One region of the Comamonas sp. C11 genome, then DNA from elsewhere that is predicted to be linked to it. Evidence: predicted binding sites of a transcription regulator. Region 1 holds the regulator's gene; each other region holds the start of a gene.
What was found. Region 1 encodes sigma-54, which starts transcription at its own class of promoters, with help from an activator protein. Its sites were predicted from a motif close to TGGCANGNAANCTGCTTT; they were not measured.
Positions count from the first base shown of each region.

Region 2: a site for sigma-54 is predicted at 1,588-1,605, ahead of NOX35_RS03475 (CmpA/NrtA family ABC transporter substrate-binding protein). Genes of this name have one in related genera too.
Region 3: a site for sigma-54 is predicted at 6,225-6,242, ahead of NOX35_RS03840 (ammonium transporter). Genes of this name have one in related genera too.
Region 4: a site for sigma-54 is predicted at 1,216-1,233, ahead of nirB (nitrite reductase large subunit NirB). Genes of this name have one in related genera too.

Region 1 is NZ_CP101743.1:5,469,754-5,477,251, forward strand. It holds gene NOX35_RS25260 (aspartyl/asparaginyl beta-hydroxylase domain-containing protein) at 1-149, shown strand, start outside; gene NOX35_RS25265 (RNA polymerase factor sigma-54) at 340-1,941, opposite strand; gene lptB (LPS export ABC transporter ATP-binding protein) at 2,087-2,869, opposite strand; gene lptA (lipopolysaccharide transport periplasmic protein LptA) at 2,866-3,522, opposite strand; gene NOX35_RS25280 (thiol:disulfide interchange protein DsbA/DsbL) at 3,653-4,303, opposite strand; gene NOX35_RS25285 (SPOR domain-containing protein) at 4,459-5,163, opposite strand; gene argS (arginine--tRNA ligase) at 5,265-6,974, opposite strand; gene NOX35_RS25295 (TonB-dependent receptor) at 7,131-7,490, shown strand.
Region 2 is NZ_CP101743.1:765,782-773,279, reverse strand. It holds gene ntrB (nitrate ABC transporter permease) at 1-133, opposite strand, end outside; gene NOX35_RS03475 (CmpA/NrtA family ABC transporter substrate-binding protein) at 160-1,431, opposite strand; gene NOX35_RS03470 (nitrate regulatory protein) at 1,691-3,016, opposite strand; gene NOX35_RS03465 (DUF2809 domain-containing protein) at 3,023-3,448, opposite strand; gene NOX35_RS03460 (tripartite tricarboxylate transporter substrate binding protein) at 3,461-4,489, opposite strand; gene NOX35_RS03455 (Hsp70 family protein) at 4,685-7,498, opposite strand, start outside.
Region 3 is NZ_CP101743.1:850,734-858,231, reverse strand. It holds gene NOX35_RS03865 (penicillin acylase family protein) at 1-2,252, opposite strand, end outside; gene NOX35_RS03860 (YafY family protein) at 2,537-3,226, shown strand; gene NOX35_RS03855 (glutathione S-transferase family protein) at 3,320-3,976, shown strand; gene NOX35_RS03850 (SDR family NAD(P)-dependent oxidoreductase) at 4,049-4,798, opposite strand; gene gspF (type II secretion system inner membrane protein GspF) at 4,959-6,182, shown strand; gene NOX35_RS03840 (ammonium transporter) at 6,314-7,498, shown strand, end outside.
Region 4 is NZ_CP101743.1:773,976-781,473, forward strand. It holds gene ntrB (nitrate ABC transporter permease) at 1-164, shown strand, start outside; gene NOX35_RS03485 (ABC transporter ATP-binding protein) at 274-1,086, shown strand; gene nirB (nitrite reductase large subunit NirB) at 1,454-3,928, shown strand; gene nirD (nitrite reductase small subunit NirD) at 4,105-4,503, shown strand; gene NOX35_RS28745 (hypothetical protein) at 4,583-4,696, shown strand; gene NOX35_RS03500 (nitrate reductase) at 4,693-7,498, shown strand, end outside.

The DNA.
Region 1 (7,498 bases):
GCATGATCAGCAAGCTGTTCAAGATCTCGTTCTATGCGGGCAAGTACCGCCGCGCCTTCCGCAACTGGAATCCGACCTTCTACAAGATCCTCAAGTTCGGACTGATGATCGGCGTGCTGGTCTGGTTTATCTGGTGGCTGGTTTCTTGATAACCCCCTGAGGCGCTACGCGCCTTCCCCCTGGCCGGGCGCCCCCAAGGGGGACGGCGGCATCGCCGCAAGGGCGGCTCTTGCTCGCTGCCCCTGACTTGAGAAATGCCTTATCAAGGCTCCCGCCCTAAATGCAGAACAAGAAAGCCGCTGTGCGATGCATCAGCGGCTTTCTTGTTTCTGCGGTGCCCTACAGCGCCTTGCGCAGCGTGGTCGTCGGTATCTTGAGCTGCTCGCGGTATTTGGCGACGGTGCGGCGCGCGCACTCGATGCCCTGCTCCTTGAGCATATCGGCCAGCTTGGCGTCCGATAGCGGCTTCTTGGCATCTTCGGCATCGACGAACTGCTTGATCAGCGCACGCACGGCCGTGCTGGAGGCACTGCCGCCGGTTTCCGTGCCCAGGCCCGAGCCGAAGAAATACTTGAGCTCGAAGGTGCCCTGGGGCGTGGCCATGTACTTGGCCGTGGTCACGCGGCTGATGGTGGACTCGTGCAGGCCCAGGGTGTCGGCGATATCGCGCAGCACCAGCGGGCGCATGGCCAGCTCACCATGCACAAAGAAGTTCTTCTGCCGCTCCACGATGGCTTCGGAAACACGCAAGATGGTGTCGAAGCGCTGCTGGATGTTCTTGATGAACCAGCGCGCCTCCTGCAGCTGCTGCTGCAGCGCCGCATGGCCGTCGCTGTTCTTGTGGCGGCGCAGCACACCGGCATAGATGTCGTGCACGCGCAGACGCGGCATGACCTCGGGGTTGAGCTGCACGGAAAAGTCCATCCGGCCGGCGCCGGCCCGCACCGGACGCACGATGACATCGGGCACCACGATATGGCGTTCCACATCGACAAAGCGACGCCCCGGACGCGGCTCCAGTCTGGCAATCAATGCCATGGCCTCGCGCAGTTGCTCCTCGCGCGCGCCGCACAGGCTGGTGAGCTTGCGCAGATCGCGCCGCGCCAGCAGGTCCATGGGCTGCGCACAGATGGCCTGCGCCAGCAGCAGCCGGTTCATATGCGCCTCGGTCGTGCCCTCGTCCTCGGCGGTGCGGATCAGGTCGCGCAGCTGCAGCTGCAGGCACTCGGCCAGATCACGCGCGCCCACGCCCACGGGCTCCAGGCTTTGCAGCAGCTTCAGAGCAATGACAAAGTGCTGCTCCAGCTCCTCGCGCTCTTCCAGGTCGTCGCCGGCTAGGCTCTGCGCCAGCTCCTGCAGGGAATCCTCGAGATAGCCGTCGTCGTTGAGCGACTCGATGAGAAAGCGCAGTGCCGCCATGTCCGCCGCGCCCAGATGCAGGCTCAGCGCCTGACGATGGAGAAAGTCGGTCAGGCTCTGGTGCTCGCGCGCCAGATCGATGGCATCGGTTTCGTCATCGCCATCGCGGTTGCGTGTGGAGCTGCTGGCCGAGGGCGTATCCCACTCGCTGCTGGATTCGCCGCCCCATTCCCCGTCCTGGCCGTCCATGCCGTCGGCCTCCCAGTTCAGCGTTTCCGGGGTCTCGGCACTTGGCGTCTCCGCTATTGTTTCAGCAGCTGCTTGCGTTTGCTTCGCATCATTTTCAGCATGAATACTGTCTGAAGTGTTGTATTCACTTGCGCTAGCAGCTACATCTACAGGAGCATCTCCCGTAGATTCGGCCTCATCGCCAGCACGTTCCAGAAAAGGGTTGTCGACCAGCATCTGCTCGACTTCCTGCGCCAGCTCCAGAGTGGAGAGCTGCAGCAGCTGAATGGATTGCTGCAGCTGCGGCGTCAGCGACAAATGCTGCGAAACGCGTAGCGAGAGACCTGGCTTCATCGAGGCGCGGCTCCCAGACAATCATTGCAAACGCGCACAGTGCCATGGGTTGGCAGCCGGGTCTCCCCAGGGCAAACCCCGGCGCAGCCGGTCAGGGTCCCTTCCGGGGGCAGCGACCACACAAAGTGAAGGAGCGTGGGGGTCATCACATTCTGAAATGTTCGCCCAGATAGACGCGGCGCACATCGGCGTTCTCCACGATCTCCTCGGGCGTGCCTTCGGCCAGCACATGGCCGTCGCTGATGATGAAGGCGTGGTCGCAGATGCCCAGCGTCTCGCGCACATTGTGGTCGGTAATCAGCACGCCGATGCCGCGCTCCTTGAGGAAGCCGATGATGCGCTGGATCTCGATCACCGCAATCGGGTCGATGCCGGCAAACGGTTCGTCAAGCAGGATGAAGCGCGGTTGCGTGGCCAGGGCTCGGGCAATTTCCACGCGACGGCGCTCACCGCCGGACAGAGCCAGTGCCGGCGACTGGCGCAGATGCTCGACGCGCAGCTCCTGCAGCAAGCCGGTGAGGCGCTTTTCGATCTCGCCCTGCGTCAGCGTCTTGCCCTGCTCGTCCTTTTGCAGCTCCAGCACGGCGCGCACATTGTCTTCCACGCTGAGCTTGCGAAAGATGGAGGCTTCCTGGGGCAGATAGGACAGGCCCAGACGCGAGCGTTGGTGAATCGGCATGCCGCCCACCGGCTGGCCGTCGATGAAGATCTCGCCGCCGTCGCTGCGCACCAGGCCCACGATCATGTAGAACGATGTGGTCTTGCCCGCGCCGTTGGGGCCGAGCAGACCGACCACCTCGCCTTTTTGCACGGACAGGGACACATCCTTGACCACCTTGCGGCTGCCGTAGGACTTGGCCAGATGCTTGGCTTCCAGGCGGCTGTCGGACTCGCCGCTGCGGCTGCTGGAGAAAGTCGGCTCGCTCATTTCTTCTCGTCGGCTTTCTCGCCGCCCAGCGTCATGCTCTGGCGCAGCTGCGTGCCAGGTGTTGCAGGCTTGGGCTGGGCTCCCGGCGTGCCGTCCTTGGGCGCCATGATGGCGCGCACACGACCGCCCTGCCCCACGGAGGAGCTCGGCAGGCCGCCGCTGGTCTTCTGACCATCGACGGTATAGACGTCCGTGATGTTGTTGTAGACGATGATGGAGCCCGTGACCTGATCGCTGAGCTGACCGCCACGGTAGCGGCGCATCTCGCCACGGCGGATGAACTTGACGATATCGGCCTTGCCGTCGTACTCGATGACTTCGCCTTCGCCCTCGATGAACTCCTCGGGCTGACCGGCCACGGTATCGCGCTTCTGACGGAAGAATGCTCGCTTGCCGGCCTCGGCCTTGATCACCCCGTACTGATAGCCCTCGGCATCCTGCCGCACATCGAGTTGGGCGCCGCGCAGCACGATGGAGCCCTTGGTCATCACCACATTGCCGGTAAAGACACTGGTCTGCTGCAGCTCGTCATGACGCAACGCATCCGCCTCGATATTCATGGGCTTGGCGCTGTCGGCTTTTTCGGCATGGACAATGCCGGTCGCTGCTGCCAGGGCGCAGGCCAGCGCAAGAGGTATGAGTGTTTTTTTCATGGAAGGCACGTTTCTTGCATCCATTGTAGTCATTCCCTTTTTGCAACTTGCGTAAAAAACACCCACAAAAAAGCCCGCACGGCGGCGGGCTTGCTGGGCATCAAACGTCACTGGCGTCTGCTGCCTGATCTCAGGCCTTGCGGCTGGAGGCGATCAGCGCATTGACCACGCGCAGCACATTGTCCATATTGCCGGCCCTGGTGCCGTCCGTGTAGTAGCGGCCGGCCACACCCATGGCGGGCACGCCTTCCACGTCATACTCGTTTTGCAGCTGGGCGGCCTTGCGCGCCTGATTGGCCACGGTGAAGGAGTTGTAGACCTCCTTGAACTTGGCCAGATCCACGCCCTGCTTGCCGACCCAGTCAAAGATGGCGTCATCGGTCTTGAGCAGATTGCGATCCACGTGAATGGTACGGAACACCTTGGCGTGCAGCTGGGGCAGCAGGTTCATGCCCTCCAGAGCGTAGTAGAGCTTCTGCTGCGGCACGAAAGAGGCATTGAAAGCCACGGGCACGCGGCGAACCACCACATCGGCAGGCTGGCTCTTGGCCCAGGCTTCGAACTGGGGCTCGAAGACATTGCAATGCGGGCAGCTGTACCAGAAGAACTCGACCACCTCGACCTTGCCGGCCGGCGCGCTCACGCTGGCGGGCTTGCCGAGCTTGATGTAGTCCTTGCCTTCTTTGGGCGCAGCGCCCTGGGCCCAGCTGGAGGAGGCACCCAAAGTCAGGGCACCGGCAGCAGCTGCCGAGGCAGCCAGAGAGAATTCGCGACGTTTCATCTAAAAAAACTCCTGTATCAGGTCTGCAGTATCAGAGCCCAGCGGCCCCAAAAAGTTCAGCAAAGTCCTAAATCTCGCACCCGCTGTCTGGGACGCCTCGGGCCGCAGCCTGAGGGATCCGCAGAGAGAGGCTGCACAACGCCTCGCAGGGCCGATTATCGCGCTGCACGCACCAGGGTCGAGTCCACGCCCGCGCCATCAAGCTTGCCCTTGAGCTGCTCCGCGTCGTCACGCTTGCTGAACGGCCCCACGCGCACGCGGAAAACGGTGATGCCGTTCTGCTCACGCTCGCTGATGCGCGACTCCCAGCCCAGCATGGCCAGCTTGGCACGCTGCGCTTCCGCTTCGCTCTGGCCGCGGAAAGCACCGGCCTGCACAAAGTAGTTGAATGCAGAGTCCGAAGAGGATGCAGTCTGCGTGGCCGCCTTTTCCTTGTCTGCACGCGCCTTGTCTGCCTTGTCGGCGGCGGCGGAGCGTTCCTTGACCAGATCACCCAGCGGATCGCCCGATGCGGGCTTGGCCGTCTTGTCCGGCGTCGCTGGTGCCGGCGGCGTGGTGACTCCGCCGGTTGCAGTAGGCTGTACCGCAGGCGTGGGCGGCGACACCGTCACGTCGCTCGGAGGAACTGGTGGTGTCACCGGGGGAGGCGCAGGCTGGCGGCTCTGCAGCGGTGCGTTGGGATCCCAGTTCTTGTTGCGCTCGGCCTCGGCCGCATCGCGCTGAGTGTTGTTTCCACCCTTGTTGAGGAAAGGCACCGGCACCTTGGTCACATAGATGGCCACGGCCAGAGCCGCAGCCAGACCGATGACCATGCCAAAGATAAGCCCCAGGATGGTTCCACCGCGTTGCTGGTTCTTCATATCAGTCGCTTAACGCTTTCTGCTTCAGTTATTCCATTCTCAGACCCATCGGCCACTGACAGGCAAGGCCGGCAAGGCGACCGATGGACAGGAAACTGGGATTACATGCGCTCGGGTGCGCTCACACCCAGCACCGCCAGCCCATTGTGCAACACCTGGGCCGTGGCAGCGACCAGGGCCAGACGTGCGAGCTTGACCTTTTCGTCGTCCACCAGAATGCGCTCGGCGTCGTAGTAGCTGTGATAGCTGGAGGCCAGATCGCGCAGATAGAAGGTCACGTCGTGCGGTGCATTGCCTTCGGCAGCAGCGGTCAGCATCTCGGGGTACTTGGCCAGCAGCAGCATCAGGGCCTGGGCCTGCGGGCCTTCCAGTGCGGACAGGTCCACATCCTTGAGTGCCGCCAGGCCGGCACCGCCGGCTTCCTGCCAGGCGCGCAGCACGGACTGGATCCGCGCATGGGCGTACTGCACGTAGTACACGGGGTTGTCGTTGTTCTGGGCCACGGCCAGATCCACGTCGAAGGTGTACTCGGTGTCGGGCTTGCGCGAGAGCAGGAAGAAGCGCACCGCGTCCTTGCTGGTCCACTCGATCAGATCGCGCAGCGTGACGTAGGAGCCGGCGCGCTTGCTGATCTTGACCTCTTCGCCGTTGCGCACCACGCGCACCATGGTGTGCAGCACGTAGTCGGGGTAGCCCTCGGGAATGCCCACATCGGCAGCCTGCAGGCCGGCGCGCACGCGGGCGATGGTGCCGTGGTGGTCCGTACCCTGAATGTTCACCACCTTGGTGAAGCCGCGCTTGAACTTCTGGATGTGATAGGCCACATCGGGCACAAAGTAGGTGTAGCCGCCGTCGGTCTTGCGCATCACGCGGTCTTTGTCGTCGCCGTAGTCGGTGGACCTGAGCCACAGCGCGCCGTCCTGCTCATAGGTCTTGCCGTTGGCGATCAGGCGGTTCACGGTCGCTTCGACATGACCGTTTTCATAGAGGCTGGACTCGAGGTAGTACTCGTCGAACTTCAGGTTGAAGGCCTGCAGGTCCTTGTCCTGCTCGTTGCGCAGATAGGCCACGGCGAACTGGCGGATGTTGTCGTAATCCTCGACATCGCCGTTGGCGGTGAACTCGCGGTCATCGGCCTTGATGGTTTCCTTGGCCAGGAAAGCCTTGGCGATGTCGGCAATGTAGTCGCCGTTGTAGAAATTCTTGGCCAGCGGGTTTTCGCTGTCGGTGGGCCAGCATTCGTCACCGGGCTTGAAGCCTTTGGCGCGCAGCTGGGTGCTCTTGGTCAGGGTGTCGATCTGCACGCCCGCGTCGTTGTAATAGAACTCGCGGTGAACCTTCCAGCCCTGGGTGGAATAGAGGTTGCTGATGGCGTCGCCGATCGCAGCCTGGCGGCCATGGCCCACATGCAGAGGGCCGGTGGGGTTGGCGGAGACGAACTCGACGAGGATGTTCTCGCCGCGATCGGCCTGGTAGCCGAACTTCTGGGCTTGCGCCAGCACTTCGCGCACCACCTCCTGCTTGGCAGCAGGCTTGAGGCGGATGTTGAGAAAGCCCGGGCCCGCGATTTCAATCGCATCCACCCACTGCTGGAAGGCTGCGGTAGCCTCCAGCGCGGTCTTGAGCTGCTCGCCCAGGGCGCGCGGGTTGGCCTTCAGAGGCTTGGCCAGCTGCATGGCCGCCGTGCAGGCGAAATCGCCATGGGCTGCCACTTTGGGGTTTTCAAACGCAGCGCGTGCGCCAGCGCCGGGCGAGAGTGTTTCGAGCTCAGCAGCCAGGGCTGCGAGCAATTCCTGTTTGACGGAGAGCATCGCGGGATTTTACGTGCCGGATTCAAGTCCTGCCGAATCGCTGGCGCCACACCCTTGTTCCAGGGCCGGTTCACAGGCTGCAGGGCCGCATCCGCATGTCTCGCCGGCCATACACAGCCATCACGCAAATGAAAGTCATTCTCGTTTAAACACGGAATGCAGGCCAAGCTCACGTTCAGCGGCGAGCTCAGCCGCTGCTGGAGCCTGAGCCTGTCTGCCGGCGACACCTTCAACCGCAACATCTACGAGCGCGACATCAACAACCAGGGCCTGGACTTCAATACCTACACGCCCAGGCACATATTGCGCCCCTGGATCACCTACCGGCTGCCCGGCGCCTGTAGTGCCGTGTGGAGCAGCTATGTGCGCTACCAGATCAACAGGCAATGGCAGGCCTCGCTGACTCTCAACAATATGTTCGACAAGCGCTGCTACACCTTGATCGGCAACCAGGTCAACAGCAGCCACCATGGCAATCCACGTAAGGTGATGCTGACGCTGCGCGGCAGCTTCTGAATGCCGCA
Region 2 (7,498 bases), 1.1 Mb from region 1:
CCTTTACAAGTTCTGCGCCAGAAGCTATCTCTTTTGAAGTTTCGAGCAGCGCATCATTGGCCGCCTGGGCTGCCAGTTGCGGATCGTGCGGGGGGTCGAGTTCGAGCGGCGCGTGAAGTACGGCACTGACCATGATGGTTCTCCTGTCGGGTGGCGGCCTCAGGCCTTGATCTTGAAGCTGTCGGCGTACTGGGCAGGGTTCTTGCCGTCCCAGACCACGCCGTCGATCAGCTTGCTGCTGCGCAGCACATCCTTGGGCACGCTGACCTTGAGCTGGCTTGCCGCCTGCTGGTAGAGGTCGATGCGATTGATCTGCTTGGCCACGGCCAGATAGTCGGGATGAGCCTTGAGCAGGCCCCAGCGCTTGTGCTGGGTAAGAAACCACATGCCGTCCGAGAGATAGGGGAAGTTCACGGCCCCGTCGTTGAAGAACTTCATGTGGTTGGGGTCGTCCCAGGTCTTGCCCAGTCCGTTCTGGTAGCGCCCCAGAATGCGCTGGTTGATGGCGTCCACGCTGGTGTTGATATAGGACTTCTGGGCCACGGTCTCGGCCATCTTGGTCTTGTTCTGCAGGCTGGCGTCGATCCAGCGGCCGGCCTCGAGAATCGCCATCATCACGGCGCGGCAAGTGTTGGGATTCTTCTGTGCGAACTCGCCCGTGGTGCCCAGCACTTTCTCGGGGTGATCCTTCCAGATATCCTGCGTGGTATTGGCCGTAATGCCTATGCCGTCCATGATGGCGCGGTGATTCCAGGGCTCGCCCACGCAGAAGCCATCCATATTGCCCACGCGCATATTGGCCACCATCTGGGGCGGTGGCACGGTGATCAGCTTGGCCTCGGACAAAGGGTTGATGCCCGCAGCCGCCAGCCAGTAATGCATCCACATGGCATGGGTGCCTGTGGGGAAAGTGCCGGCAAACGTGTATTCGCGTTTTTCCCTGGCCATCACCTTGGCCAGGCTGGCTCCGTCCACCGCGCCCTTGTCGGCCAGGGCCTTGGAGAGCGTTATCGCCTGGCCGTTGTTGTTCAGGCTCATGAGCACGGCCATGTCCTTCCTGGGGCCGCCCACACCCAGATGCAGGCCGTAGACCAGGCCATAGAGCACATGGGCGAAGTCCAGCTCGCCGTTGACCAGCTTGTCGCGCACGCCGGCCCAGCTTGCCTCCTTGCTGGGGACGATCTTCACGCCGTATTTCTGATCGAAGCCCAGCACCGAGGCCATGACCACGCTGGCGCAATCGGTCAGCGGGATGAACCCGATCCTGACCTCCTTCTTCTCCGGCGCGTCGGAGCCTGCGGCCCAGGCGCCATGGTGGCCCAGCGTGCCATAGAGGGCAGCAGCACCGGCCACGCGCAGAAACTCACGCCGGCCACCGGCAGATACGGGCTCGGGCGCAGGAACAGTAGACGAAGGAAGGCGCTGGCTCATGAGAAAACTCCATCAAGAATCGTGGTGAAGGCGATCCGGAAAACAAAAAGGCGCCCTTCCCTCCTCGGGTGTGAGGAGAAAAGGACGCCGTTGTCCCAGGTCACTCGTAATAACGCTTTAAGCGCGACCGCCTTTGGTCTGCTTGACATCAACAGTCATGCACAAACCATGCCAGGCCTTGATCAGAGGCGGAGCAGGCTTTGCGCCTCCGGTTTTGGCCCATATTTGGTGCAGCACAACAAACACAGCGCAGCCAAGGCTATGAATTGGTGCTGCCCGGCAGCAGGTCCACCGTGGCCAGAATCGCCTCGGCCACATCCAGCATGCGCCGGTTCTGGTTCATGGCCGTCTGCCGGATCAGTTTGTAGGCATCGCCCTCGCTGAGCTGGCGGTAGTTCATGAGCACGCCCTTGGCCCGCTCTATGGTCTTGCGCTCCTTGAGCGTGGCGCGTGCCTTGTCGATTTCGGTCTGCATGTCCTGCAGCCGCATGGATTGCTCCTGCACCAGCAAGACAATGCTTTTCTCGAGCTGCAACCCATATGCGCCCTCAGCAGGAAAGGAGGCGGCTGACTGCGTGGCCCCCAGAAAGGCTGCAGCCGCTTCGGCGCGAGTCCCCGGCTGCGGCTGCATCTCCAGCAGCGCCAGTTGCTGGCAGAGCGCGGCGCCGGCCTGCTCCAGCTTGCGCAGACATTGGGCCTGCAGTTCCTCGGCCAGGAATGCCTCAATCTGGTGCATGGCGTCGAGCCGGCTGGAACAGGCTTCGAACCACGGCGAGCTCAGGCTGCGGTCCAGCGGCAGGCCGTCACCGGCCGTGCAGCCCATTCGACGCAGCCGCTCGATCACCGTCATATCGGGGCAGGCCCCGCATTGCTGCTGCCAGCGCTCCATCCCCGAGGGGCTGGCGAAGTCTGCAAACACCTGAAAGCAACGCTCCTGCGACTCGATCAGATGCAGCCAATGGCGCTGACGCTCCGTCCTGCCTACCCCTGCGGTAAACGCCGCAACCCCCGTGGCACGCTCCTGGCCCGCCAGCTCCTTGCCCTGCATGAAATGAAACAGCGCCACCAGCAATTTCGCGATATCGGGATCGCAAGCACTGTCCGCCGCCTCGAACACCACGGTCAGGCAGGCCGCAATCATGCGGATCAACGCCTGAGTGCAGTCCTCGGCACTGAGCTGCAGCGCATCGCGCCGGCGGCGCAGCAGCGGCAGGGCTTCAAAGCCTTGCAGCGCATTGGCGATCGCATTGAACAGGCGAGCGCCATGCGCACCCGGCGCCCGCGCGCCCAGCTCTTCAAGCGCGAGGCAGACCCGCTCCATGACCCGGTCCACATGCAGGCCATGGTCGAGCAGGCTCTGCTGCGCCTGTGCTCCGCCGCTGACCAGAAAGATATTCGAGAGACCGCGCTCTTTTTGCAGCGCATGGACGAGCTCGGACACGCTCGCCACCAGGCTGCTGGCGCGGCTGATCTGCTCCAGCTCGGCAATCTCGCTTTGCCTTGCAGCCACCAGATAGTGCAGAGGCGTTTTCATGGGGTAGTGCTTGTCGTCATGTTGATGCCATGGACGATCAGCACGATTCATGCCATCTCAGGCAAGGCGACGCTGCCGCTTCTCCCAGAGCCGGTCCACCATGGCGCCCGCACCGATTCCCACGACATAGGCCAGCAGATCCAGGGGATCGAAGCCGTTGCCCAGCACCAGATAGGCCAGCTTGTTGGCACGCAGGGCCTGCATCCAGGGGGCCTGATAGAGCTGCAGGAACTCGATGGCAAAGGCGATGACCAGTGACCAGGCCATGAGCCTGCCGCGCGTGATGGCCGGCCGCAGCCAGGCCACGCACAGCAGCAGCACCCAGGCCCAGAGCGCATCGCCCGGATAGTTGCCCAGCACGACGGGAAAGGGCACGTAGCCCCGGCGCGAGGCCAGCCCGATGGCGATGACCGCCGCAATGAACAGGGTCAACACCATCCGTGAGCGACGAAAGGGTCCGGCAGCGGCCAGATGAATCAACAAGCTGCGTCCCCTTTAGTCGATATGCGCGCCGGAGTCCTTGACCACCTGCTTCCAGTACGCCAGCTCGGCCGGCAGCATGTCCTTGAAGCTTTGCGGCGTGGACTCCACGCGCTCGGCGCCCAGAGTCTTGAGGCGTTCGGCCATCTCGGGCCTGGCCAGCACGGTCTTCACGGCCTGATAAAGCTTGTCCACCACCGGCTGCGGCGTACCGGCCGGTGCGAACAAGCCGTACCAGCTGGTCACGGCCAGGCCCTTGCCCAGCACGGGGATCTCGGGTGCCAGCGAGGTCGGCCTGTCGGACGCCACGCCCAGCACGCGCAGCTTGCCGCTGCTGACAAAAGGCATCACGCCCGGAAAGCTGCCAAAGGTCACCGGCAACTGGCCGGCCACCACATCGGTGGCGGCGGCCGATGCCCCCTTGTAAGGCACATGCAGCAGGCTCACGTTCTTCTGTTTTTTCAGCATCTCGCCCAGCAGATGGTTGAGCGTGCCGTTGCCGGCAGAGGCGTATTCCACCTTGCCCGGATGCGCCTTGGCATAGGCCACCAGCTCGTCCAGATTTTTGGCCGGAAAGTTCGGGTTCACCACCAGCAGATAAGGCGCGACGGCCAGCTGCATTACGGGGGTGAAATCCTTGATGGGATCGAACGGCACCCTGGAATAAAGCGCCGGATTGATGGTGTAGGCGCTTTGCGCCGTCACCAGAAAGGTGTAGCCGTCGGCCGCGCTGCGCGCCACCTGGCCCGTGCCCAGATTGCCGTTGGCACCGGCGCGGTTTTCCACGATGACGGGCTGGCCCAGCGAATTCTCCAGCCCCTGCGCCACGGCTCGCGCAATCACATCGTTGGCACCGCCCGGTGCCTGGGGCACGACAAAGGTAATCGGCTTGGCAGGCCAGTTGCCGCCCTGCGCCAATGCTTGCGTCAGAGGAGCCGCCACCACGGCAGCCACCGCCGCAAGCAGCAGCGAGCGGCGTTGGTTTCCGGAGATAAAAACAGCGTTTCGCGCCATCTCGGTGCGCGCAGCTTCTTCAAACTTCATGGCAATCATTTCCTGTGGTGGTGGACATGGATGCTGCCAGCCCTCCATGCTGGCCTGTCGTCCCATGCAACAGGCCATTCTTGCATCGCTGACCGGAGGGCCTGAACAGCGCTCACTGTTCAGCCATCGCGTTTGGCAGGGGCAGCCTCCTGCAAATGCATTGACTCCAAGCCTGGCTGCGGCGGCACGGCATCTTCACAACAGCACCAGACCCGGCGGCAGGCTGTCGCCCAGGCTGCGCTTCTGGTCCTCGGCCTCCATCTGCACCACCTGCTCGACCATGGTCATCCAGCGCTCGGGCGCACTGCTGCTGCGCATCTTCTCCAGCACCTGCGCTCTGATGGCATCGGGCAGGTCACGCGCGCGGTCGCCCGTCATGCGGGCCATCTGCACAGCGGCAAACATTGCGGTTTCGTTCCTGCGCCAGTCCTGGGCCAGCGTGGCGTTCACAAACTCCAGAGCCGCCTCGGGCGGCATCACCAGATGGGCGTTGGCGGCCAGCGATTGGCGTGCCGCCAGGCGGCCTATGGCCCACCAGGTCTGCACGGTTTCATCCTCGCGCCTGAGGCGCTGCAGCATCCACTGCCCCATTTCCTGGCGGTACTGCCAGGGCACGGCCTCCATGGCCGCGAACAGGCGCAGCATGTCGTCATAGCTGCCATGGCTGGATTTGCCGCGCGTGTTCTGCTGCACGGCCTTGTGCATATGGCCGGCCACGTCTTCGAGCAGCTCCATCTGCCGGGTCTCGTTCAGACCCGCCGCCACGCGACGCCAGAACACCCACCACTCCGTCCAGTTGGCGGCCTCTTTGGCATGACCCAGGCCCTGGCCATACAAGGACCAGACCTGGTCTATGCGCCAGCCATCGAGTTCTGCACCCACGCCGGGGCGCAGACACCAGCCTGCGAGATTGAACCAGACGCGCTCATGGTCGGCCGTGCGGCGGCGGCGCCTGGAACGGGCCAGCAGCGCATCGAACAAGGCACGCAGCAGGTCCAGCTCCCAGCCCTCGCGCGGGCCGAGGACTCTCTCGAGCGACTGGCGCAGCTGGCGCACTTCCCGGGCCGTCACCTCCTGCGCCTGCGTGCCGAAGATGCGATCCACCAGGGCCACGGCTTCGGGCAGCCTGGCCATCAAAGAATTTGAAGATTTCCGGTCCTCAGCGCTTTGCGCATCTACGTTGTCAGCTATTGATTCGGAAGCTGCAGCACCACGCACGGCAAAAGACAGCAACCAGGACCGGCCTGCATCCGGCACGGCCACGCAGCGCACTTCCAGCGTGCCGACCTCGCTCATGCAGGCTTGCAGCTGCACCTCGACCTGGGCCGCAGCCCGACCTTCGGGCGCGGGCAGCACCGTGACCAAGGGCGGCAGCTCTACCCAGCCCTCACCGCTCAAAGGTGCAATCTGGCCGGGCTGCGCAGGCACATGGCTCTGGCTGTTGGCCAGCAAACTGAAGCGCACGGCCTGGCCCAGCTTGAGCGCAAAGCGCCGGCCAGAGAGCACCATGCGCACGCCCTCTTCCGTGCCACGCGGCAGCAGGCACAGGCCTTGCGGAGCCTCGCCTCTCTTGCCCGGCAGCAGCAACCAGTAGCTGCGTGCCGAACCGCCGCCAATGCGCGGCACCATGGTTTTGATCGCTGCTGATGCCTGCCCAGCCCGTGCTTCGGGCGGGTTGGGTGCGGCAACCTGAGTCGCCGCCAGCTCTGCCTGATGGCGGGCCAGTCCATAGGCCGCCGCACCGCGCGCCACGGCCCAGTCCGGGTGCGGGTTGTGCAGCACGCGCACCGGCCTGCCGCGCCAGCGGCCCAGCAATTCCGTCAGACGCTGCACCATGGCATGGGCGTGGAACACGCCGCCGTTGAGCAACACGGTATCGGGCAGCCCCCCGCTTGCATGCTGGGCGAGAAATTGCGCCAGATGACGACTGATGGCCGCATCGGCCGGATAGGGCAGACCAAAGCCGCGCAGCGCGCCCTGCCGCCTGGCGGGCATATCGCTGATCTGCACGACCGGCAAAAAGCCGTCGACCACCGACTGCCGCACCTGCTCGCGGGTCAACGTGACGCTTTGAGTCGCCGCCAGCAGCTTGCTGCCGCCCCCGAGCAAGGTGATGCCGATCTGCTCTGGCGCGTTCTGCGCCAGCAACTGCTCCTTGGCCATGCGGCAGCGCTGCACCAGTTGGGCAAAGCGCTGGACGGACAGCCTCTGGCCCTGGTCTCCCGCTTTGCCCGCAAACGCAGTCTCAAGCTGATGGGCCAGCGCCAGATCCATGTTGTCGCCGCCCAGCATCAGGTGTTCGCCGACAGCCGTGCGCGTCAGCGTGGGCAGGCCGCCGTCGGCCGATGCATCCACGCGGATCAGCGTCAGATCGGTAGTTCCCCCGCCCACATCCACCACCAGCACCAGCCGGCTGTCCGCCAGTTGCGCGGCCAGCTCATCACCCTGCAGCACCAGCCAGTCGTGAAACGCGGCCTTGGGCTCCTCCAGCAGTTGCACGCGCGGCAGACCTGCCATCTGCGCGGCCTCCAGCGTCAACGCACGTGCACCCTCGTCAAATGAAGCGGGCACCGTCAGCACCACGCTTTGCTGGTGCAGTGGCGCTTCGGGATGGGCTTTGTCCCATGCTGCTTTCACATGGGCCAGATAGGAGCTGGATGCCGCCAGCGGCGATACCTTGGTCACGTCCTCGCCTGTCCCCCAGGGCAGGATGGCAGCCGTGCGATCCACGCCGGTGTGCGAGAGCCAGCTTTTGGCACTGGCCACCAGCCGCCCCGGCACGGCAGCCCCCAGATCTCGCGCCCAGCGGCCTATGACGGCAGGCGCAGCTTCATCCGCGCCCTGCGGTGGCCAGGGCTGCTGCCAGGCCTCGCCCAGCTCGCCCTTTGCTGCCTGGTAACGTACCGAAGGCAGCAGAGGCTGGGCCACGACCTCGCCTGCCGTGCTGCGCTGCGGAATATCGAGCAGCGCGATATCACCCGTCGCACCGTCCAGCGCAACGCTTGCCAC
Region 3 (7,498 bases), 1.1 Mb from region 1:
TTCGGAAAGGAGACCACCTGCATGTACGAATTGCCGTGCGGCTGGTTGTCCATCGCGTAGCCTGCCTGGTTCAGCGCCGCCTGCGAGCAATCGACGGTAAAGTAGCCCACCGCACTGCAACCGCCAAACAGCGGCAGGCGCTGCGCGCTGCGCGTCACGTACAGCACGCTGCCGCGCGCTGCGTCGAACGCAATGCCGCTGGCCTTGACCGTGGCGACTGCGGCATCGAATGCCTTGCCGATCTGCGCCGCCGCTGCGGGGTTGATATCTCGCGGTGTATTGAGCGGATCCGCCGGATTGAACTGAACCTTGTAGAGCGTGGCCTCGGGCACGGACAGCGCGATCAGGTTCGTCCAGAACTCATCCCACACATGCGAGCCGGTCGAAGTCTTCGATCCCTTGCCATCCCACGCGGCCAGTGCAGAACAGGCCGGAGCACGATCCCCACTGGCGCTGGATCCGCAAACCAGCGCCAGGATCTGGTCCTTGAACTGCGCCGACTGCACCCGGCTATCCAGCACCATCTGGCGCACGATCTCGCTGGTGGCAGATTTCCCTGCATAGCCATCGGAGCCTGCCAGACGTTGCACGGCCATGGTATGGCCGAGCCGGGTGCGCAGCGATTGCGACTGCGTGCCCGCCGGTCCGAAGATCGCCGGGAAGCCCGTCAGCGGCTGATTCACATTGCTCAGCCAGTAGCTGTCGTTCATATTGCCCACGTAATCGTCACGCATCAGCGTCGGCATGCGGCTCACGCCGATGGCCCCGGCCTGCACCGAATCGGTATCGGTCACCCACTTGCAGGCCGCGCTCGCACCGCTCAAGACCGGCACGCGCGGCAGCGCCACAGCTGCGGCGGCACTGAACGGCGTCGTGCAGGTTTTGAGCAGCGCATCCGGTGCATTCGGCACCGCGCCCAGATCGGCATACCAGGCCTGCTTGCTGTCCCTGCCCACGGCGACCGTATTGACCCAGGGAATCGCCGCTTCTTCACGCTGGATCCGGGTGAACTCGTCCAACGACTTGGCCTGGTTCCAGCGCATCCATGTGCGCAGCGTGCGGTAGTTTCCGGCATTGATGTCGCGGATGGCGACAGCGCTCTGCGCGGTCCAGCCCATGGCCGGATTGAGACTTGCAAGATTGACGATGGGGCCATGCTCGGACTGGTACATTGTGCGCGTGACCTGATCCACACCGCCATTGGCATTGCGCACGCCGATGGTGACATCCTTGGCTGTCATCGGCACGGATTGGCCGTCCATCATGTAGCGCGTAGGATCCTTTGGATCCAGGCCCAGCACGAAGAAACCGAAGCGCCGTGCGGTGGACACCGTGTGGCTCCAGGCCACGTTGTTGTTGAAGCCGATCTGCACGATGGGCAGGCCCAGGAAGGCCGCGCCACTCGCGTCCACCTCGCCGTCGATGGTGAGCTGCATCTGATAGAAACGATCTGGCCCCTTCCAGTACCAGTGCGGGTTGCCGAACAGCAGTGGACTGTCTCCGGCCGTGCCGGTGGTGCCGAAGCCGTACACGTTGCTGCCGATACCGGCCTTACCGCCGACCTGCAGTTCGGGCGCCTTCATGGCTGCCAATTGCAGGCTTGCCGACTTGGCGCTCGCCGTCTTGGTCACCGGCGGCTGGGCATTGGCGATCGCCGCCACGAAATTGGCATATCCGCCAGCCAGCCCTGCTGCATAGGCACGGCGCCATATATCGTTGGCCGTGATGGGCTGTACCCAGTCTTGTGAACCACAGGCGGCATTGGCCTTTGACTGACCCGACTTCACCTCCTTCACATAGCGGTTGTAGCCGGCAGCGAAGCCCTCCACCATCCTGATCAGCTTTTCGGGCTGTGCGGCCTCCATGGCGACGATGTTTTCGTCGGAAATCACCTGCCGGAAATAGAAATCGGAGTCGATGTTGCGCGGCTGCGCAATGGTGCTGTTGTAGACCGCCAGGGCTTCGCCGCCGAAATGGCGGGAACGCTCGCCGCGGTAGGTCAGCATCGAATCGGCGATGGTGCACAGATTGTCCTGCGCCTGCGCATACCCAACGCCGTAACCCAGGGAGCCCCAGTCCTTGGCCTTGATATGTGGAACACCCATTGTGGTGCGCCGGATCTCGGCGCTGAACTTGCTCTCTGGCGGCTTCACAGGTGAATCCGAGCCGCCGCAGCTTGCCAGCAAGGCTGCGGCGGCGGCAATTGAAGAAAGGGCGAGGTACCGTGCGTACCCGACTCGATGAATGGGCATGAAATTGTCTCCGTTGTCGTTTTGAGGAATAGCACGACCGTGCCATTCAACAAACCATCTTAGGTGTTACAAAATCTTCAGACCCGGGGTAAATTCCCAATGGTTCTTCTGCGGCCTGCATACTTCCCTCAGCCTCCACTGCCCGCACAGGCCGCTGCTCTGCGCCCACTCCGCGCTGTGATCCGCTCTCCGCGCGGGGCACCATCGAGATGATCCTTGCAGCCCATCTCTGTCCTGAACTCCGGCAGTTCCACAAACCGTCGATAGCCAAGAAAGCCCACGCCATGAGTCGTTCCGCCCGCCTGTTGCAGCTGCTGGATGCCCTGCGCCGTGCACGTCTGCCACAGACCGGGCCGCAACTGGCCCAGGCGCTGGACGTGAGCCTGCGCACCATTTACCGCGACATCGCCACCTTGCGCAGTCAGGGCGCGGACATTCTGGGCGACCCCGGCATAGGCTTCGAGATGCGGCCCGGCTTTCTGCTGCCGCCCCTGATGTTCAACGCCGACGAGCTGGAGGCACTGCTGCTGGGCGCGCGCTGGGCCAGCCTGCAAGCCGATCCGCAATTGGCCCAGGCCGCCACCGCCGCCATGGACCGCATACGCTCGGCACTGCCTCTGGAGCTGCGCATCGCCGTCGACACCAGCGGCCTGCTGGTTCCCAATATGCAGACAGACCCTCCGGCCGAGCCCTGGCAGGCCGCGCTGCGCCGCGCCATCCGCGCCGAACACAAGGTCGTGCTGCACTACCGGGACCAGCATGGCGTGCCGAGCCAGCGCCGGGTCTGGCCGTTTGCCATGGCCTACTTCGAGCGCAGCCGCGTGGTCTCTGCCTGGTGCGAGTTGCGCCAGGCCTTTCGTCACTTTCGCGCCGACCGCGTGGACGCGCTCGAAGATCTGGGCGAACGCTATCCACAGCGACGTCAGGCCCTGATACAGCGCTGGCTGGAAGAAACCGGCTACACGCTGGATTGAGCGGCGCTGCTGACAGAAACTGTCAGCCCCCGCTCCTACATTGGCTGCATGGCGTTTTTGCCATGTCACAACAGCCCGCCAAGGAGAACCGCAATGTCCACACCTCACCAGCCCAAGCTGCGCTTTTTCAGCAACCCCAGATCACGCGCCCGCATGGTGCGCTGGATGCTGGAGGAGTGCGGTGCCGACTATGAAACCGTTGACCTGGAATTCGGACCCGAGATGAAGTCGCCCGAGTACCTGTCCATCAACCCAATGGGCAAGGTCCCGGCGCTGCAGCATGGCGACGCCGTGGTCACCGAGACCGGAGCCGTCCTTGCCTATCTGGCCGAGCTTTTCCCCGAGAAACGACTGGCCCCGGCGATGGGCAGCACGGAGCGCGCCAGCTACTTTCGCTGGCTGTTCTTTGTCGCCGGGCCGGTGGAGGCCGTCACAACCGCCCACAACGAAGGCTGGCTGAAATCGCAAACGCATCAGCAGGCCATGAGCGCGGGCTTTGGCCGCTTTGACGATGTGCTGAACACCTTGCTGCATGCGGTGGCCGGCAAACGCTATGTCTGCGGCGACCACTTCACGGCCGCCGATCTGTATCTGGCCAGCTATATCGGTTGGAGCATGATGGACGGCAGCTTGCCCAGACGGCCCGAATTCGAGGCCTATGCCACGCCGCTGTTGCAGCGTGCAGCCTCGGTGCGCGCCGACGAGATCGACGGCGATATGCAAGCCGCAGCCATGGCGCCAGTCGTTTAAAGGTTTTGGCCCGCAGCGACCGTCCGTCAAGAGCAGGGCCATCAAAACCTATAGCAAACCGCTGCAAACCACTCAGCGTGCCAGGTAACCGCCGTCGACCGGGTAATAAGCACCCGTCACAAACGACGCGCGGTCACTGGCCAGCCAGGCCACCAGTTCGGCAATCTCCTCAGGCTGGCCCAGGCGTCCCATGGGGTGGGCCGCCACCAGCGCCGCATGCGTGGCCGGGTCCTGCTCCAGACCGCTGATCATGGGGGTCTGGATAAAGCCCGGCCCCACGGCATTGACTCGCACGCCCCGGGCCGAATATTCGAGTGCCGCCGCCTTGGTCAGGCCCAGCACGCCATGCTTGGCCGCCGTATAGGCCGCAGAGTTGGCAAAGCCCACGGCACCGAGGATGGACGCCATATTGATGATGGAGCCACCACCGCCCTGCAGCATGGCGGCAATCTGGTATTTGCAGGCATAGAAGACACCCGAGAGATTGACGCGCAGCACCTGCTCCCAGGCATCGAGTGGATAGTCGGCGGTTGGCGCGCTGGCTCCGCCGATGCCGGCGTTGTTGCAGGCCACGTCCAGCCTGCCGAAGTGGCGCATGGTCAGGGCCACCAGCGCTTCATGATCCGCCGGGCTGCCGGCGTCGGCGCGCAGATACTGTGCCTCGGCACCCAGCTCTCGCACCAGGGCCGCGGTCTCCTGGCCCTGCTCCTCGTTGAGGTCGGCCAGCACCACCCGCGCGCCTTCCCGGGCCCATGTCAGCGCCACACAACGGCCTATGCCGGATGCAGCCCCCGTCACCAATGCAACCTTGTCCTTGAGCATCAAAACCTCGCATTCTTGAATCGGCAGACCATTGTGCCGACCTCACCCGCGGCAGCCATGACCTGCGTCAAGCCGGGTTCGCTCTCCCCAACGCCGAAGTGCTGACATCATTAGTCGCTACCATCTGCACCAACCCCTCACCCGTCAGATCGATTCGCGCATGCCCGCCTTTACCTTTGAAGCCCTGGATGCCCAGGGCCAGACCCGCAAGGGCACCCTGGAAGCCGACAACGCCCGTGCCGCGCGCAGCCAGCTGCGCAGCCAGGCCCTGGTGCCGCTGCAGGTCGAGCCCGTCGCCGCAGGCAAGGGCCAGGGCCGCACCGGCGCTTCCGGATGGTTCACGCGCCCGGTCTTCAACTCCACCAGCCTCGCGGTATGGACCCGCCAGCTCTCGGGCCTGGTCAGCTCCGGCCTGCCCATAGAACGCGCACTGGCCGCTCTGTCCGAGGAAGCCGAGGACGAACGCCAGCATCAGCTGGTTGCAGCGCTGCGGGCAGAGGTCAATGCAGGCTCCAGCTTTGCCAGGGCGCTGGAACAGCATCCACGCGAGTTTTCCGATATCTTCTGCGCCGTGATCGGCGCCGGAGAATCCAGCGGCAGCCTGGGTCCGGTGCTGGAAAACCTGGCCGACGACCTGGAGGCGCGCCAGGCCTTGCAGTCCAAGCTCATCGGCGCCTCGCTGTATCCGGCCATCGTGACGCTGGTGGCCATCGTCATCGTGATCTTTCTGGTCAGCTATGTGGTGCCGCAGGTGGCCGGCGTGTTTGCCGGCACCAAGCGTGCGCTGCCGTTTCTCACCGTGGTCATGCTCGGCATCAGCGACTTTGTGCGCCACTACGGCTGGTTCATGCTGGCCGTGGTGCTGCTGGCTGCCGTGGGCTTTCGGCTGGCTCTCAGGAACGAGGCATTCCGCGAGCGCTTCGATGCCCAGTGGCTGCGTCTGCCGCTCATAGGCCGGCTCTCGCGCAGCTATAACGCGGCGCGCTTTGCCGGCACGCTGGCCATGCTGGCCGGAGCGGGCGTGCCCATTCTCAAGGCCTTGCAGGCCGCGGCCGAGACGCTGAACAACCGCGCCCTGCGCGCCGATGCCATGGATGCGCTGGTGCTGGTGCGCGAAGGCGCGCCACTGGCCTCGGCCCTGGCTCAGAAGAAGCGCTTTCCGGGCCTGGTCGCCATGTTCGCCCGGCTGGGCGAGCAGACGGGCCAGCTGCCGCTGATGCTGCAGCGTGCCGCCACCCAGCTGTCCACCGAGGTCCAGCGCCGTGCCATGCACCTGGCCACGATCCTCGAGCCGCTGCTCATCGTCGTCATGGGACTGGTGGTCATGCTCATCGTGCTGGCCGTGCTCATGCCCATCATCCAGCTCAACCAGTTCGTCAAATAGGCCGGCCGCGCCGGCAACGGTGCGGAAGCACCCACTCCAGCTTGGCGCAATTCTTGCTTTCTTTTAGTGCATTGCGGGTTTTTTCCGCAATTTCGCACCAATAAATAGCAAATTTCAGCTGGAGCGTTTTCATGCAAGCACTAAAACAGGGCGCGGATGCCCTGTTCATTCTGATGGGCGCCGTCATGGTCCTGGCCATGCACGCCGGTTTCGCCTTCCTGGAACTGGGCACCGTGCGCCGCAAGAACCAGGTCAATGCCCTGGTCAAGATCCTGGTCGACTTCTCGGTCTCCACCGTGGTCTATTTCGCTCTCGGCTATGGCGTGGCCTACGGCACGCACTTTTTCGTGGGTGCCGAGCAGCTGACGGAACTCAACGGCTATGGCCTGGTCAAGTTCTTCTTTCTGCTGACCTTCGCGGCCGCCATTCCCGCCATCATCTCGGGCGGCATCGCCGAGCGCGCCAAGTTCTGGCCCCAGCTGATCGCCACGGCCATGATCGTGGGCCTGATCTACCCCTTCTTCGAGGGCATTGCCTGGAACCAGCATTTCGGCGTGCAGGCCTGGATCAAGGCGCTGACCGGCGCCGAATTCCACGACTTTGCCGGCAGCGTGGTGGTCCATGCCGTGGGCGGCTGGATCGCCCTGGGCGCCGTGCTGCTGCTGGGCCCGCGCCGCAATCGCTACCGCCAGGGCGGAGCGATTGCCGCCACGCCCCCCTCCAGCATTCCCTTCCTGGCGCTGGGCGCCTGGATTCTGATCGTGGGCTGGTTCGGCTTCAATGTGATGAGCGCCCAGAGTCTGGACAAGATCTCCGGTCTGGTCGCCGTGAACTCGCTGATGGCCATGGTGGGCGGCACGCTGGCAGCCCTGGCCGTGGGCAAGAACGACCCGGGTTTTGTGCACAACGGCCCGCTGGCCGGCCTGGTCGCCGTCTGCGCGGGCTCGGATCTGATGCACCCCCTGGGGGCGCTGGTCGTGGGGGCCGCCGCCGGCGCCATCTTTGTCTTCATGTTCACGCTGACGCAGAACAAATGGAAGATCGACGATGTGCTGGGCGTGTGGCCGCTGCACGGTCTGTGCGGCGCCTGGGGTGGCATTGCGGCGGGTATCTTCGGCACGCAGGCACTGGGCGGGCTTGGCGGCGTGCATCCGCTGGCCCAGCTCATAGGCACGCTGATGGGCGTGGCCTGGGCGGCCCTCGGTGGCCTGCTGGTCTACGGCCTGCTCAAGAAGACCATGGGGCTGCGCCTGAGCCAGGAGCAGGAATTCGACGGAGCCGATCTGTCCATTCACCACATCAGTGCCACGCCCGAG
Region 4 (7,498 bases), 1.1 Mb from region 1:
CGGGCGGCGTGGGCATAGGTTTCTGGGTCTGGGACGAGTGGAACAACCTCAACGTCAAGAACATCATCATCGCCATCTTCGTGATCGGCATCGTGGGCCTGGTGCTGGAGTGGGCCCTGGTCAAGCTGGCTTCGGCCTTTACGTTTGAAGAGGTCAAGACTTAACCCACCCCTGAGCCGCGCCCTCGGGCGCGTCACTCCCTCAAGGGGGCACCACCGGTGGCCCGGCAAAGCCGGCGCCACGGTGGCCTCGAAAAATAGCAAGGAGTACCTCATGCATACATCTCTCAGCACCAAGTACATCGAGATCCACGGGGTGGAGCAGACCTTCAAGACCGCCAAGGGCCTGTTTCCCGCGCTGCGCGACATCAATCTGAACATTGCCAAGGGCGAGTTCGTAAGTCTCATCGGGCATTCGGGCTGCGGCAAGTCGACGCTGCTCAATCTGATTGCCGGCCTGACCATTCCCACGGGCGGTGCATTGCTGTGCGCCAACAAGGAGATCAAGGGCCCCGGCCCCGAGCGTGCGGTGGTCTTCCAGAACCACTCGCTGCTGCCCTGGCTGAGCTGCTGGGGCAATGTGCACCTGGCCGTGGAGCGTGTCTTCGGCAAGCGCGAAAGCAAGGCACAACTGGCGCAGCGCACCGATGCGGCGCTGGCCATGGTGGGCCTCAGCCATGCGGCGCAAAAGCGTCCCGGCGAAATCTCGGGCGGCATGAAGCAGCGCGTGGGCATTGCCCGCGCCCTGTCCATGGAGCCCCAGGTGCTGCTCATGGACGAGCCCTTCGGCGCCCTCGATGCCCTGACGCGCGCCAAGCTGCAGGACGAGTTGCTGGAGATCGTGGCACGCACCCAGAGCACCGTGGTGATGGTCACGCACGATGTGGACGAGGCCGTGCTGCTGTCCGACAAGATCGTGATGATGACCAACGGTCCCGCTGCCACGATTGGCGAGGCGCTGCATGTGGCACTGCCACGCCCGCGCAGCCGGGTGGAGCTGGCCGAGGATGCCCAGTATCAAAGCTACCGCAAGGCGGTGATCGACTTTCTCTACACGCGCCAGGGCCATGTGGAAAAAGCGGCCTGAGCCTCGCCTCGATGTCTGTTGCATGGCGCCCTGGGGCGCCATGTTTGTTTGGTGCACAGCAAAGCGGCGCACAGGCACAAGGATGGTGCATCTCTTTCTTGCCTGCTGCATTCCACGAGACGGCAGAGCTGGCATGGCAATTGCATGTTCCCTGTCGTGGCCAAGGTGGGCCACAGGGTGATGGTGCAAGGCTGGATCAGAACCCAAAAGACAAAGACGTCTACATGCTCATGCAAGTCATGAAGCATGCAGACGTCTTTTTTTGTTGCCGGGCCGTCTCAGGACACAGGCGCTTCTTCGGAGGTGTTGCTGCCAAGCGCAGGGGTTCTGCGCGGGAGGCCTTTTTCGCAAGCCCACGGGGACTCAGATGAAAAAATCCAAACTGGTCATGATTGGTAACGGAATGGCAGGCGTGCGCGCGCTGGAAGAGTTGCTGGCCATTGCTCCCGATCTGTACGACATCACGGTCTTCGGCGCCGAGCCGCATCCCAACTACAACCGCATTCTGCTGTCGCCCGTGCTCGCCGGCGAGCAGACGCTCGGCGATATCGTGCTCAACGACTGGTCCTGGTACCAGGATCACCATATCCTGCTGCACGCCGGCTATACCGTGACGGCCGTGGACCGGGCCCGGCGCACGGTACATGCGGTCAATGCCCTGGGCGAGACCGCCAGCGCCGAGTACGACCGGCTGATCATGGCGACGGGCTCCAAGCCCTTCATCCTGCCCATCCCCGGCAAGGACCTGGAGGGTGTGCTGGCCTACCGTGACATTGCCGACACCGAGGCCATGATCGAAGCGGCCAAGACACTCAGGCATGCGGTGGTGATCGGCGGTGGCCTGCTGGGACTGGAAGCGGCCAACGGCCTCATGAAGCGCGGCATGCAGGTCACCGTGGTGCATGTCGGCGACTGGCTGATGGAGCGTCAGCTCGACGATCAGGCGGGCCGCATGCTGCAGAAATCGCTGGCCGAGCGCGGCATGCAGTTCCGCATGCAGGCGCAGACGCAGGAACTGCTGGGCGACGAAGACGCAGGACGCAGCGGCCGCGTGCGCGCCGTGCGCTTCAAGGACGGCAGCGAGATACCCGCCGAACTGGTGGTGATGGCCGTGGGCATTCGTCCCAGCACCGAACTGGCCGAGTCCATGCATCTGCTTGTGAGTCGCGGCATCGTGGTCAGCGATACGCTGCAGACCGTGACCGATCCGCGCATCTATGCCGTGGGCGAATGCGCGGCACACCGAGGCATTGCCTACGGACTGGTGGCGCCCCTGTTCGAGCAGGGCAAGGTGCTGGCCAACCATCTGGCCGAGTTCGGCATCGGCCGCTATCTGGGTTCCCTGACCTCGACCAAGCTCAAGGTCACGGGCATCGATCTGTTTTCCGCAGGCGATTTCCAGGGCGGCGGCGATACCGAGGAAATTCTCATGAGCGACCCCTACGCGGGGGTCTACAAAAAGCTGGTCATCAAGGACGACAAGCTGGTCGGTGCCTGTCTGTACGGCGACACGGTGGACGGCAGCTGGTACTTCAAGCTGCTGCGCGAGGGCCGCAGCGTGGCTGATATCCGCGACAAGCTGATGTTCGGCGAATCCAATCTCGGCGATACCGGCCACCAGGGGCAGAGCAAGGCCGCGGCCATGGCCGACGGCGACGAGGTCTGCGGCTGCAACGGCGTGACCAAGGGCGCGATCTGCAAGGCCATCAAGGACAAGGGCCTGTTCACGCTCGACGATGTGCGCAAGCACACCAAGGCCAGTGCCAGCTGTGGCTCCTGCACGGGACTGGTGGAGCAGATCATCATGTTCACGGCCGGCGGCGACTACTCGGCGGCCCCCAAGACCAAGGCCATGTGCGGCTGCACCGACCACGGGCACCAGGCCGTGCGCGATGCGATCCGCGATCACAAGCTGCTGAGCACCGATGCGGTGTTCCGCTTCATGGAGTGGCGCACGCCCAATGGCTGTGCCTCCTGCCGCCCGGCCGTCAACTATTACCTGATCAGCACCTGGCCCAAGGAAGCCAGGGACGACCCGCAAAGCCGCTTCATCAACGAACGCAGCCACGCCAATATCCAGAAGGACGGAACGTACAGCGTGATTCCGCGCATGTGGGGCGGCGAGACCACGGCCTCCGAGCTGCGCCGCATTGCCGATGTGGTGGACAAGTACCAGATACCCACCGTGAAGGTCACGGGCGGCCAGCGCATCGATTTGCTGGGCGTAAAAAAGGAGGATCTGCAGGCCGTCTGGAACGATATCGGCATGCCCTGCGGCCATGCCTATGCCAAGGCGCTGCGCACGGTCAAGACCTGTGTGGGCAGCGAATGGTGCCGCATGGGCACGCAGGACAGCACCCAGATGGGCAAGGACCTGGAGCGCGCCATGTGGCGCATGTACGCACCGCACAAGGTGAAGTTCGCGGTCAGCGGCTGCCCGCGCAACTGCGCGGAGTCCGGCATCAAGGATGTGGGAATCATCGGCGTGGACTCGGGCTGGGAGATGTATGTGGGCGGCAACGGCGGCATCAAGACCGAGGTCGCGCATTTCTTCACCAAGCTCAAGACCGCCGAAGAGGTGATGGAGTACACGGGCGCCTTCATGCAGCTGTACCGGCTGGAAGGCTGGTATCTGGAGCGCACGGTGCACTACATCAATCGCGTGGGTCTGGACTATGTCAAGCGACGCATTCTCGACGATGCCGAGGGCCGCAGGGCGCTGTGGGAGCAGCTGCAGTTTGCACTGGACGGCGAGCCCGATCCCTGGTTCGAGACCGACAAGGCGGCCGTGGACACGCGGCAATTCCAGGCTTTGCCCGCTGATGTGTCAGCTATTGCCTGAAACCGAGAACCTCTTTCAATTTTTCAGCAGTTTACGAACCTGGCGCGGCATAGCCAAGGGACGGTGAGCAAGGGCCTGGGCGGCCCCGCCGCCCCGTAGCGAGGCCGTCGCTCCCCTCCCGCAAAGCGAGAGAGGGGGAAGTCGCAAGGCGGCTCAGGGGAGCTTAGGAGATGCAAATGAGCGAATGGATTTCTATCTGCACGATGGACGACATCCCCGTGCTGGGAGCGCGCCGCGTGGCGCGCGCACAAGGGCTGGATGTGGCCGTGTTCCGCAATGCCGACGACGAGGTGTTTGCGCTGCTGGATCGCTGCCCGCACAAGGGCGGCCCGCTTTCGCAAGGCATTGTGTTCGGTCGCAGCGTGGCCTGCCCGCTGCACAACTGGACGATTGCACTGAGCAGCGGCGAGGCGGCTGCGCCCGACGAGGGCTGCACGCCCTATTTCAGCGTGCGTGTGCAGGACGGCGAGGTGCAGCTGCGCGCCGACGAGCTGGCCAACCGCGCCCTGGAGCAGACCCGCCCGCATGCCGGTCCTGCGCATTGCGCGGGCAAATCCGGCTGTGCCACGGCCTAGTGTCTATGTTGATATGAAATGAATAGCTGCATGCGCTTGTTCAGAAAGCGTTACAGCATGATTTCACTGAAAGTCTGCCATGCATGAGACTCGATCCACCTGTCCCTATTGCGGTGTCGGCTGCGGACTCGCCTTCGGCGGTCCGCGTTGCGGTGACCATGGGCGCCGCAGCTTCTCTTCGGTGACGCCATGAAAGAAACCAAGTCCACTTGCCCCTATTGCGGTGTCGGCTGCGGCGTGGTCATCGAGTCCGATGGCCTGCAGATTACCGGCGTGCGTGGCGATCCCGAGCATCCTGCCAACTTGGGCCGTCTGTGCACCAAGGGCAGCACCCTGCATCTGACGGCCGCGCCCGCCTATGCCCAGCAGGCCCGCCTGCTGCAGCCCATGCGCAGGCTGGAGCGGACATCCGCGCCGCAGGCCGCGAGCTGGGATCAGGCCCTGGATGAACTGGCGGCGCGTATCGCCGGCATTCGCGCCGCCCATGGGCCCGATGCACTGGGTTTCTATCTCAGCGGCCAGTTGCTGACCGAGGACTACTACGTCTTCAACAAGCTGGTCAAAGGCTTGCTGGGCACCAACAATCTCGACACCAATTCGCGGCTGTGCATGAGCAGCGCCGTGGCCGGCTACAAGGCCACGCTGGGCGCCGATGCACCGCCGGCCTGCTATGAGGACATAGACCTGGCCGGCTGCATGTTCATCACGGGCAGCAATATGGCCTGGGCGCACCCCATTCTGTTCAGGCGTGTGGAAGAGGCCAGGGCGCGCAATCCGCAACTCAGGATCATCGTGGCCGATCCGCGCCGTACCGAGACGGCAGAGCTGGCCGATCTCTATCTGCCGCTGCAGCCGGGCAGCGATGTGATGCTGTTTCACGGTCTGCTGCACATCATGCTGTGGGAGGGCTGGACGGACAGCGCCTTCATCGCGCAGCACACCAGCGGCTTTGCACAGCTCAAGGAACTGGTGCGCGAAGCCACGCCCGAGAAGGTCGCTGCCATCTGCGGCCTGCCCGTGCCGGACCTGTACCTGGCGGCGCGCTGGATGGCGCTGGGCGGTGCCGAGGAGCCGGCGGACGCGCGTCGTCCCACGCTCAGCCTTTACTGCCAGGGTCTGAACCAGAGCCGCAGTGGCACGGCCAATAATGCGGCGCTGATCAATCTGCATTTGGCGACGGGCCAGATCGGCAGGCCTGGCGCCGGGCCCCTGTCACTGACGGGCCAGCCCAATGCCATGGGCGGGCGCGAGGTGGGCGGACTGTCCAATCTGCTGAGCGCGCATCGTGATCTTTCGAACGCAGGGCACAGGGCAGAAGTGGCACGGCTATGGGGTGTGGAGTCGATTCCGCAGAAGCCCGGAAAGTCAGCGCTGGAGATGTTCGAGGCCGCTGCCGACGGCCAGATCAAGGCCTTGTGGATTGCCTGCACCAACCCCGCGCAGAGCATGCCCGAACAGGCCATGGTGCGCAGGGCGCTGGAGCGCGCCGAGCTGGTGGTGGTGCAGGAGGCCTTTGCAGCGACCGAGACCACGGCCTATGCCGACTGGTTGCTGCCAGCCTCCACCTGGGGCGAGAAGCTGGGCACGGTCACGAACAGCGAGCGGCGCATCTCGCGGGTGCGCGCCGCCGTGGTCGCGCCGGGGGCGGCACGCCATGACTGGCAGATAGGCGTGCAGCTGGCGCGGCGCCTGGAGCAGCATCTGCGGCCCTCGCTGCCAAGCTTGTTTCCCTATGACACTGCGAATGCCGACGCGGGTGCAGAAGCCATCTGGAACGAGCATCGCGAGTCCACACGAGGGCGCGATCTGGATATCACGGGTCTGAGCTGGGCGATGCTCGAGGTCGAGGGACCCCAGCAATGGCCCATGCCCCAAGGCGCTAGCCAGGGCCGGCAGCGTCTGTATGGCGATGCGGTGTTTGCGACCGAGGATGGGCGTGCACGCTTTGATGCACAGCCCTGGCAGACGCCGGCCGTGCCGCGCGATGCACGGCATCCGTTCAGTCTCAACACCGGCCGCCTGCGCGATCAATGGCATGGCATGACGCGCACTGGCCAGTTGGGGCGTCTGTTCGCCCATGCCAGCGAACCTCAACTGCAGGCCAGTCCCCAGGACATGCAGAGGCAGCAGCTGCAGGACGGCGATCTGGTCCATGTCTCCAACCGCTATGGCGCCATCGTGCTGCCCGTCAAGGCGGACCCGGGCTTGCAGCCCGCACAGCTCTATCTGCCCATGCACTGGGGCAGCATGTACCTGAGCGGCATGGGCTCCAAGGGACAGCGGCTTGCCGGAGTCAACGCCTTGACCACCCCCGAGCGCTGCCCGCGCTCCAAGCAGCCCGAGCTCAAGCATGTGGCCGTCAGGCTGCTCAAGGCCGAGCTGCCCTGGACCTGTCTGGGCATGGCCTGGCTTGATGACCAGCAGGTGCAGTCGGTTCGGCAGGCCCTGAGCGAACTGATGGCCGAGTTCGACTTTGCCAGCTGCGTGCTGTTTGGACGCGCCGTGCCGCTGGAGAAAGCGGATCAGGGCCGCACCGGCGTGCAGTTCCGCGCCGCAGCCTATGCGCAGCCCGGCGCCGAGGTGCTGGCGCGGCTGCACAGCCTGCTGCGGCTCGATGGCCCGCAGGCCATGCGCTATGCCGACGCGCGTCGCCAATGCAGCCGCGCCATGGCGATAGGCCGGCAGACCGATGAGCCCAGGCTCGATGCCTTTTTGCTCTGTGGCGATGCCAGCGCCGGTCGCTGGCTGGGGCCGGTACTGCGCGACGAGCAATCGGTGCAAAGCTATGGGCGTCTGCTGCTGTCCTCGGGGGCCAGGCCGCCAGCCGCCATGCCTGCCCGGTCGCCACAGATCTGTGCCTGCATGAATGTGGATGAGGCCAGCATCAACTCGGCACTGACCGCGTGCGAGGGCTCCGCCGACGAGCGGCTCGCGCAGCTCAAGTCTTCCCTGGGATGCGGCACGCGCTGCGGCTCCTGCATTCCCAGGATCAAAC